Regions from separate parts of the Bacillus kalamii genome, predicted to be linked through region 1. Evidence: riboswitches for the same ligand, from Rfam matches in the RefSeq annotation. Region 1 holds a riboswitch; each other region holds the start of a gene.
The links. Region 1 has a riboswitch for thiamine pyrophosphate ahead of ABC357_RS23550 (ABC transporter substrate-binding protein). Riboswitches for the same ligand answer to the same signal wherever they lie in the genome.

Region 1 (3,280 bases):
TTTCCAACGGATGCACTTCATAAGGGACTCCGGATGCATCGATAATACTTATCGCCTCATCGACCATTTCAATAATGTTGTCCCCTTTAGGGATAATTTGAACACTTACTAACGCATTTGCCATGTCAGTTCCTCCAGTTCATCATTTATTTTTTCGGTAAAAATTCATTTGTGAATGCTTCTTTCGGATTGAAATCACCTTCAAGAAGTTTATTTTCCTTCATCCATTCACCATAATTCTTCCAAACGGACAGTTTTTGGACTCCCCATTGTTCTGCGTCATCCCGGTAACGTGAGGCTAGCCACTCCTGGCTTTTCTTCACAAGGTCCTTATCCAAATCCGGCTCTGCCTTAGACAATATCTCAGCCGCTTTATCCGGCTCCGAAATCGCATATTCATAGCCCTTTGATGTGGCTGCGACAAATGCTTTGACCATATCCGGGTCTTTCGCAATCAGTTTCTCGCTTGCCGTCAGTACTGGTGTATAGTAATCCAATTTATCGCTGTAGTCTTTCACATAAAGCATGTTCAGCTTTTCTCCTCTAAGCTCTGCTTCAATCCCTGTCCAAGCGTAATAGATCCAGGCAAAATCAATATCCCTTTTAACAGCAGTGAAATAATCGGTATCCCCAATGTTCATGATATCGACTTTCTTCACATCGGCATGGTCCTTTTCCATTATGGATTTCATGATTGCTTCCTCGACAGGAGCTCCATAGCCGCCGTATTTCTTTCCTTCAAAATCCTTTGGGCTTTTAATGTTTTTGCCGGCAGGCGATGCAAAACCAGACGTGTTATGTTGAATGATTGCAGCAATCGAAACAATCGGCACTCCCTGTGTACGTGCCTGCGTTAATCCTTCCTGATAGCCGATTCCGAAATCTGCCTTTCCGGAGGCGACCAATTGGTCCGCTCCTGCTTCGCCTGGCTTGATAATATCGACGTCCAGCCCCTGCTCTTTGAAATACCCTTTTTCTTTCGCCACATATAATCCTGTATGATTCGTATTGGGCGTCCAATCAAGAACAACTGTCACTTTTTTCAATCCATCCTTTTTTTCGGATGATTGTTCTTTTGTACTGCTACAGCCCGCCAATACTAGCAAAGCCGCCAACAAAACCAAAATCATCTTCTTCACTTATTGTTCCTCCTCTTCGCCTATTCAAACATGCGGTGTGTTTCACCTTAGTGGAATCGATAACCCTCATCGAAAACATAAAAAAACGCCCGAAATATGTTTTCGGACGCGAGCATACATTACATAGTATCACTAGCTGTAATAAATGTTCCCTCCGCTGGCATAACCCAGATCAGGTTCAAAGAGTCAGCATCTGCTTGGATGCAATCTCAGCCGGCAACACCGGCCCCTCCACATGAATTGAATTAGTATAGACTTTTCATCGTCATTATACCAAATAATCTATTAAATGCAAAAAACTTATAAAATAGCATTTTTCATGCTAGTCTTATACCAATCTTATCTGACGGAATTTTCTGTATGATAAGTAAAACAACCAATAAGGAGGAAAGAGAATGGATTTACGTAAATGGTACGGAAAAGGATTTACACAGCAGGAATATATCGATTATATGCAGGCGAACAAAGAAAATTTGTTGAGCATTAAGGAACGATTTTCCCTTCACTCACCTGATAAAGTAAAGCAGTTAAAAGGGGAAAAATTGCATGCACTTATTCTTACGGCAGATTGGTGTGGCGATGCAATGGTGAATCTTCCTATTTTTATGGCGATTGCAGAAGCTGCCGACCTGAAATCGACTTACTTAATCAGAGATGAAAACCTTGACTTAATGGACCAATATTTGACCAACGGAACAGCACGCTCCATCCCGATTATTGTATTGGCAGATGAAGAAGGCAATGAAGTGGCCAAATGGGGGCCAAGAGCGAAGTCTGTCCAAGAGAAAGTCACAGCCTACAGCGCTGAACTTCCTGCAAAAGAGGATCCCGCATATGAAGATTCTTTCAAAGCCTTTATCGGTAAAATGGGTAAGCTGTATACAACAGATCCTGCCATTTGGAAAGAGATCGAAGAAGATATGCTCAATACCTTTGTTAAATAAAGGACTTTGCTTGCATCGGCCAGTATACATATAGAATTGTTATTGCCCTACTCATTAGAAAGGAAGATCCTGCTGTTGCAGTCTTCCTTATTTTCATCTAAGCACTTGCTCCAGCCTGTACTTTCTATATAGCCACTCTATCGCTTCCTTTAAATCTTCGGCAATAAAATCCACATCTCCTACTTTATTGCTATGTTCCAATAAGGTATTGTTGCCGGCACCGGTTTTTACTAGAATTTTGATGGATTCCGTTTTGGAGGCTGCTGCCATATCGCTCCATCTGTCCCCTATTACCACACATTGATCCAGTTTGAGAGAATACATGTCGGCACATTTCAGCAGCATGCCCGCCTCCGGTTTTCTGCAGGGGCAGCGATCCTCTGGTTTATGGGGGCAAAGAAAAACATCATTGAACCCAAATCCCTTTAATTCCTCATAAAATGATTCCTCTGAGGCTTCCTTGTTAGCGATTCCCGGTTGATTGGTGAATGAGAATACTTTGATTCCATCGTTCTTTAATTTTTGTATCATGTCCACTGTAAAAGGGAACAGTTTGAAGGAACCAGGATAATGCACTGTATCATCCCCTCCGATAGTGCCATCCCTATCCAAGAATATTGCCTCTATTGCTTTTATGCCCATTTCCTGCTCTCCGTTTCTTAGCGCAGTATTCATGTTGAATCACCGCTCTTTCAATATGTACGTACAAACTCTGAAGCAATCACTCTATCCACTTTCCTAACTCTACTAATTCTCTCCTGCTGTCCAGTTTCCCTTTTTGGGCATCAGATTTGATATACTTGCGATACAATGAGTTTATACAGGAGACACAAAATGGAAAATACATTTTTAATAGGGGAAATATCCAAGCTTTTTCAAATTGATATCCGCACCCTGAGATATTACGATAAAATCGGCCTTTTCAAACCGCAATCGGTTGATTCTTCTTCCGGCTACCGCCGCTACACAATCGATCAATTCGAGCAGTTGAATACAATTATGTATCTTAAGTCTCTCAATGTTCCGCTGAAGAATATTAAACTCTTTTTAGAAAATCGAGACATCGACCATATTTTATTGCTTTTAGAAGAGCAGCAACAGGTAACCGAACAAAAATTAAAGGAATTTAACCAGATACAAAAAAAGCTGGAAAGAAGGATCCGGCTCATAACGGATGCGGCCGGGACAATCAAATTG
Region 2 (3,280 bases), on a different contig from region 1:
TCATTTTGTCCTTTATCGATAAATATGAGATTCCTTTTGAGAAGCTGCTTGGAATCGGAATCGGTTCAATCGGGCCGCTCGATAGAAAGCAAGGGATTATTCACCAAATGGAATCACCGCTAGCTCCAGGCTGGGAAAATATCAGGATTGCTGAAATACTGAGTGCAGAAATCCCAGTGAAAATAATGTTGGAGAATCTAGTAGAGACTGCTGTTTTGGCGGAAGCAAACCATTTTTCAATTCCGGCAGGCGATATACTGTATTGTATCAGCGGAAGAGGGTTTGGATGCGGAATTATGTCAAACGGAGAATTGATAAGAGGCAAAAATGGTGATACAGCCCGATTCGGCCATATGATTATCGAGGTGAATGGGCGTGAATGTTCCTGTGGGAAACAAGGATGCTTAATTGCGTATACGTCTCCATATGCCATTATTGAAAATATGAGAAAGAATAACCCTAAAATGAACTCATTTGACACAGCGTTTGAAAATGCCCAAATTGATGATGTGATTGCCTTTCTCAAACAGGAAAAATCGATGGTTGAATCGTATGTCATGGAATCCGCCTATTATTTAGGTATTGGCATAGCGAATATGGTCACTATGTATCAATCTGAATATGTTATATTGGAGGGACCGTTATTATCCGGTTACCCCGATTATTATGAGAAAACGGTGGAATCGGCTCGGAACTTTTTGGACAGGCGGGAGAAGATCACGTTTAGTAGAGGAAAGCTAGGTGAAAAGACGCCTGCACTAGGAGCAGCATTATTGATTCAAGATTCATACTTTTCTATTTAGAGTATTTTCTCTGGAAATACTCTAAATAGAAGCCGATACTTGCATTCTCCTTATTTCCTTAGCTTTATAACATCTAATCAACTGATTGATTCCTGAGCTTATAAGGGGTTAGGGTATATCAGCCTAGAAAGGCTTTAAAGAAAAACTGATTTCACCGAGACCGCCATTATCAGTGGTAGCTACTACACGATAATGTCCGACAACACTATTAGGTTGGAATAGGAGCCTCTCTACTAATCTTTTACCAGGCGAAACAGATTGAAAGAAAAGTAGCTTATCATTAGGATCAAAGAGTTTAAAGTCGAATGCAATATCCCCTTGGTTTACTAATTGAAATATCAATGCTTCCATTTTGTTTGGGGATTGAAAATACATTTTCCATTCAGCACCGAACTTGTTATCTATATAACTCGCTAATTCTGGAGCCTTTATTGCTCCATAATCTCCTATGGCATCATTCTGTACAGTGACAGTATACGGCTCCTTTTTTTCTTTTTTCTTTTGCTTAACAACTGAGACTTCGGAAGAATGATCCCCTTTATCAGATTCAGAACGGAAAATGGATACCGCTGCTAACAAAATAATACCAATCATGAAACTGTACAACACTATTTTCAATTTCATAAAAACTCCTTTTTCCATTTTGTGTAATTTTATATACGAATCGTATCATTTTTAGTAATCCTTATCAATCCATAAAGAGACTCCGATTGTTTTGCCGTAAATCGAAAAAAGTCGGTTAAGAACTAGTATATAAAATGTTCCCCCCTTGTTTTTTTGAGAAGTAGTAGGAGGATGATACCATCAAGATAATCGTTATATATTATCATGATGGTTGATTTGGTCATATCTGTGTTGCAAAGCTGATATCTTTACTGGGAAAAATGACGCATTAATAAAGATTTCTTTGCCGCAAAACTTCATATCTGTTCTACTGGGGGCGCCGTATGGCTAAGATGGACCCTTTGCACCTGATCCAGTTAGCACTGGGTTAGGAAAGTAGTTTTCGGAGGGAATGTTATTTTTCTCATGTGCCGCTGTCCTCATAAGGAGAGCGGTATATTTATTGACATCAAGGTAAAAGTAAGGGGATTTAGATGGAAAAAACGGAAAAAATGACACTTACGGCTTTAATAGCAGCATTGATCAGTATATCGACCAGCTTTATTTATATTCCCGTTGGCTTCGCAAAGATTTTTCCGATCCAGCATTTGGGCCAATATGCTGTCAGCTGTCCTTATCGGGCCTTGGTATGGACTGGTACAGGCATTTCTTTCATTCATGTTTCGAAATGTAATGGGAACAGGTAATTTCTTCGCATATCCCGGCAGTATGATAGGAGCCTTTCTGGCAGGCGTTTTGTTTTCTAAGACAAAGAAAGTAGGGAATGCTGCACTTGGTGAAGTAGTTAGGACGCGGATTATCGGAGCGGTGGCCACATATCCGCTGTCAACACTATTGCTTGGAAAGGAGAGTACCATATTTGGGCTAATTCCCGCTTTTTCAATTAGTTCCTTTACTGGTGCTTTGATGGGGTATGGGTTATTACAATTATTGGTTAAAAATAAAGTGGTTATTCATAAGGAGAAAAGGTAGCGGGATTCCTGCCTGGGTGGGAATAGATATTGTTATTTTCTAACTTTGATTGATCAGGTTCAGGATGATACATGGAGTTTATTTAAAACCTACTAATTTTTCATTTAATAGAATAATAAAAAAGCAATGCTGGATGCACTGCTTTCACCTGTTATAATTTTCCGCAAAATAGCCGATGACATCGCTTTTTAAATAGGTTTCATATAGTTCAAACGGTATTTCTTTGCCCTCTTTTATGCTAAAAGAGGTTGCGTTCAGTTTTAATAACGGATGGTTTTTGCTGCAGCCAAGAAGGGAACAGATTCGATCATTTCCGTTTTCTGCCGTGATAAATTGTGAGGCTTTTGTCATGTTCAATTGATAAAACTCTTTTAAAATGGTGTAAAGCGAGTTTTTGCCGACATCGAAATAATCCAATTTAGGAAACAGCTTGCAAGGAAGGATGGATGTATTGATGCATAGTGGCTCATCATCCGCAAAATAGAGGCTTTCAATCACAAAAACATCTTCCTCCTCGCTCATATTCAATCGGTCCGCCATTTGTTTGGATGGCTTTGTCACTTGCTGTGAGAGCAATTGTTTCGAAGCTGTTTTACCTCGCAAAGAAATCATTTCTGTGTAACTATGGATGGTGCTCAGCCCTTGTGGTATATCATTAGATGAGACAAAGCTTCCTTTTCCTTTTTGTTTGTACAGATAATGGTCTTTTACAAGTTCATCAATGGTTTTCCGTATGGTCACTCTACTGACACCATAGTCTTTACACAGTTTGTTTTCCGAAGGGATGACCTGATGCGGTTTCCATTCATTGTTGTTTATTTTCTGTATCATATCTTGTTTGATTAATTCGTATTTTGGTAAGTGGTTTTCCATTGTTTTAA
Region 3 (3,280 bases), 100 kb from region 1:
CTGAACAATATTATTAATGATCATCAGAATAAATGCCGCTAAAAAGACTCTGTAAACAATGACATTCACTTTTTGTTCATTCAGCGATTTGCGGGTAGTGGACACGGTATTTTCCTCCTATGTAAAGCCTGTGTATATACTCCTAGTTTAATATACATATATAGAAAAATCGACAATAAAATGGTAAAATCGTCAGTATTTAGTAAAAAAGCTATTTCGCGGCGGGGAGAGAGATGCATGAATACGTGGAAGAGAAGATGGGTCATAGTCTTGGCAGCGGCGGTTATCTTGTTCGTTGGGGTTGCATGGGGCATACCTAAGTTGCTGGCTGTATGGTCAGCTCCAGAAAAAATAAGTAAGAATGAATTAAATACCCATTTCCTTACCACCTATGAACAATCCAGAAAACGGTTTTTGACGTATGAGAAAACATTAAAAAATACATATGAGCATACCGAACAGCATGCATACAGCATCCATAAAGAAAAATTAACAATCGATACCGTATCTGCAGATGCGAATAAGAAAAAGGAAAATTTGCTGGTCATTACAACAGGTATGCATGGAATCGAAGGATATGTAGGGACTGCTATGCTGGATGTTTTCCAGAATCAGATGCTGTCAAGTCTGGATCCTGATACAACTGGGCTGCTATATGTCCATGCAAGTAATCCGTGGGGAATGAAGCACGATAGAAGATACAACGAAAATAATGTCGATTTAAACCGTAACTTTGTTTATGAATGGAAAAGCTTTAACTTGGCAAGCAACAAGAAATATTCAGACCTGGATCGTTTCTTTGAAAAGAAAACGCCTGTTGGAAATAGTACGATCCATGAATTGGGCTTTGCGGGCAGTCTTGTGAAGGAAGTAATCCGCTCCGGAACCGGGAAGATTGAGGAAGCTCTCCTGACCGGCCAATACAATCATCCTAAAGGCGTCTATTACGGCGGAAGCGGGGATGAGGAATCCACAAAGATAGTAAAACAACTTTATAAAAACGTCTTGGGGAGCCCTTACAAAAATATTATTCATGTCGATCTCCATACAGGTTATGGCCCAAGGGATCAAATGAGCATTTTTTCAAGTATAAATGAAACGATGACGCAAAAAGAAGCGGAAAAAGCTTTTCATTATCCATTAGTCCTGACTCCGGAATCAGATGATTTTTATATGACGAATGGCGATAATACAGAATACTTCTATAAGCTCCAGAAGGAAAAGTATCCTGATAAGAATTTCTATACCACCACTTTCGAATTCGGTACACTGGGTGAAGACCTCTTGGGCTCTTTGAAGTCCCTAAGGAATACGATCGATGAAAACAGATTATATTGGAATGGGGAGAAAAGCGGCTTGACTGCTGAAAAAATCCGCAACCGTTATCAAGAGATGTTTTATCCCTCTGAGCAGGAATGGCGTGAAAAAGCGATTAAGGATTTTAAGCAGGGAATGGAAGGAGTACTTGCCCATCAAGGATTTTTGGATAAATAAATAATAAAAGCAGAAGCGGGAAAGTACCTTCTGCTTGTCTTTATTAGAAAAAAATGAAGCCGATAGCTTTCCATTTCGTGAAAAATGGGATATAATGGTAGAAAATTACATACGAACGAACCACAAGGGGAGCTTTAAGCTGAGAGTGGAAGGATTTGATGTCCTTTCTGACCCTTTGAACCTGTTAGTTAGCACTAGCGTAGGGATGTGGATAATGAATGGCAGCTGCATTCATTTTTTCTGTCTGAAAAGTTCTCCTTGGGGCTCGTCTATAAAAAGGGGGCTTTTTTTATGAAGAAAATGGGTTTATTCGTTATGATTGAAGCAGCTTTCCTGGCAGCGTTCGCACTGATTCTTGATTTGGTTCCTTCCATCAAGATCACTAGTTTTGTCTCCATCTCGTTTGCTATGGTGCCGATTTTTATCATATCGCTCCGTTGGGGAGTCAAAGCAGGGATGCTGTCCGGTTTTCTATGGGGATTGCTGCAGGTTGCAGTAGGAGACGTGTATATTTTGACTCCAGTCCAATTTATGATTGAATATTTCCTTGCATTCGCTTGTATTGGCTTTGCGGGAATCTTTAAAAGGGCTGTTAGCCAAGCCTTAACCAATGGAAAAACGAAAAAAGCGGTTATGTTCATGGGCGCTGCTGTTATCGTAGGGAGTGCAGCTCGCTATTTTTGGCATTTCATTGCAGGAATCATATTTTGGGGCAAATACGCTCCGAAAGGCATGTCCCCTGTTATTTACTCCTTGATTGTAAATGGGGGAACAATGATCGGCAGTGCAATCCTCTGCGGAATAATCCTTGCTGTTTTAACTGGAGCATCTTCAAGGATCCTATTGACGAAGACAGTCCGCAGATCATCTGCGGTTCCACTTTCAAAATAAACGAAAACCGGGGATGCGTGCATTCCCGGTTTATTTCAAGTCATAGGCTGCTTGCCTTCGATACGTCCGGCAGTTGCTCGACCTCGACATTTCCTTTGATGGCGCGGCTGATCATACAGGAGGCCTCCGCTTTGGCAGCAAGCTTCAAGGCAAGTTCCTCATCTTGAATGGTTGCATCGTGACGCAGCACGATATGGGGTCGATGAATGATTTTCTTGTATGTAATAACACCCTTTGTGACATCCACAATTCCTTCAGAATCCATTGTTAAAGCCACTTTATCAAGCTTGCTCCGCTCCATCATAGCCGCCAGTGTAATAATGTAGCAAGTAGCGGCTGCGCCAAGAAGCATTTCATCTGGATTGGTGCCTATTCCCGGACCTTCCATCTCCGGCGGTATCGACACTTTTGTTTTCAGGTTTCCCGCTGCTATATCGCCAACATCATTCCGCAAACCGGGCCAATTGGCTTTTAAATGAAAAATATGTTCGGCCATAATAAAATCCTCCTCCTTTCTATCCAGTGTAAGGCAGACAGACTGGGAGTTCAAAAATTTGGTATAGTACATGCAGAAGGATATCAGGATAAGAAAGGCGTATTAGATCCATAACGCTAAGAAAGGAGGGAGAATAATGTCCATTGTCCAATCTAAAATAGGGGCGGTATTCATAGCAGTCAGCGATATTATGAAAGCAAGGGAATGGTATTGCTCATTGTTAGGGTTAGTTCCGGAATATGACATTGTGGCAGGGCATCTTTGCTGTATTCCTATGGATAATAACGGGATGAATATTGTACTGGATAGTAAAATTTTTTCAGAGAATGCGTATGCAAGGACTCCTATTTTTCATTTTAATACGGATGATATCACTGGGGCGTATCAGGATCTAAAGGG

Region 2: another riboswitch for thiamine pyrophosphate. It lies ahead of thiW (energy coupling factor transporter S component ThiW); the one in region 1 lies ahead of ABC357_RS23550 (ABC transporter substrate-binding protein).
Region 3: another riboswitch for thiamine pyrophosphate. It lies ahead of thiT (energy-coupled thiamine transporter ThiT); the one in region 1 lies ahead of ABC357_RS23550 (ABC transporter substrate-binding protein).

Annotation. Positions count from the first base shown of each region.
Region 1 covers NZ_JBDFMI010000006.1:1,163,772-1,167,051, reverse strand. Annotated here, with positions in the region: gene ABC357_RS23555 (thiamine-binding protein) at 1-124, opposite strand, end outside; gene ABC357_RS23550 (ABC transporter substrate-binding protein) at 147-1,139, opposite strand; TPP riboswitch at 1,272-1,382, opposite strand; gene ABC357_RS23545 (thioredoxin family protein) at 1,535-2,083, shown strand; gene ABC357_RS23540 (HAD-IIIA family hydrolase) at 2,177-2,719, opposite strand; gene ABC357_RS23535 (MerR family transcriptional regulator) at 2,918-3,280, shown strand, end outside.
Region 2 covers NZ_JBDFMI010000001.1:1,975,856-1,979,135, reverse strand. Annotated here, with positions in the region: gene ABC357_RS09935 (ROK family protein) at 1-803, shown strand, start outside; gene ABC357_RS09930 (hypothetical protein) at 927-1,427, opposite strand; TPP riboswitch at 1,730-1,818, shown strand; partial or broken gene thiW (energy coupling factor transporter S component ThiW) at 1,901-2,399, shown strand; gene ABC357_RS09920 (GntR family transcriptional regulator) at 2,544-3,272, opposite strand.
Region 3 covers NZ_JBDFMI010000006.1:1,063,747-1,067,026, forward strand. Annotated here, with positions in the region: gene ABC357_RS23050 (methyl-accepting chemotaxis protein) at 1-24, opposite strand, end outside; gene ABC357_RS23055 (M14 family metallopeptidase) at 238-1,494, shown strand; TPP riboswitch at 1,610-1,717, shown strand; gene thiT (energy-coupled thiamine transporter ThiT) at 1,786-2,385, shown strand; gene ABC357_RS23065 (OsmC family protein) at 2,426-2,881, opposite strand; gene ABC357_RS23070 (VOC family protein) at 3,018-3,280, shown strand, end outside.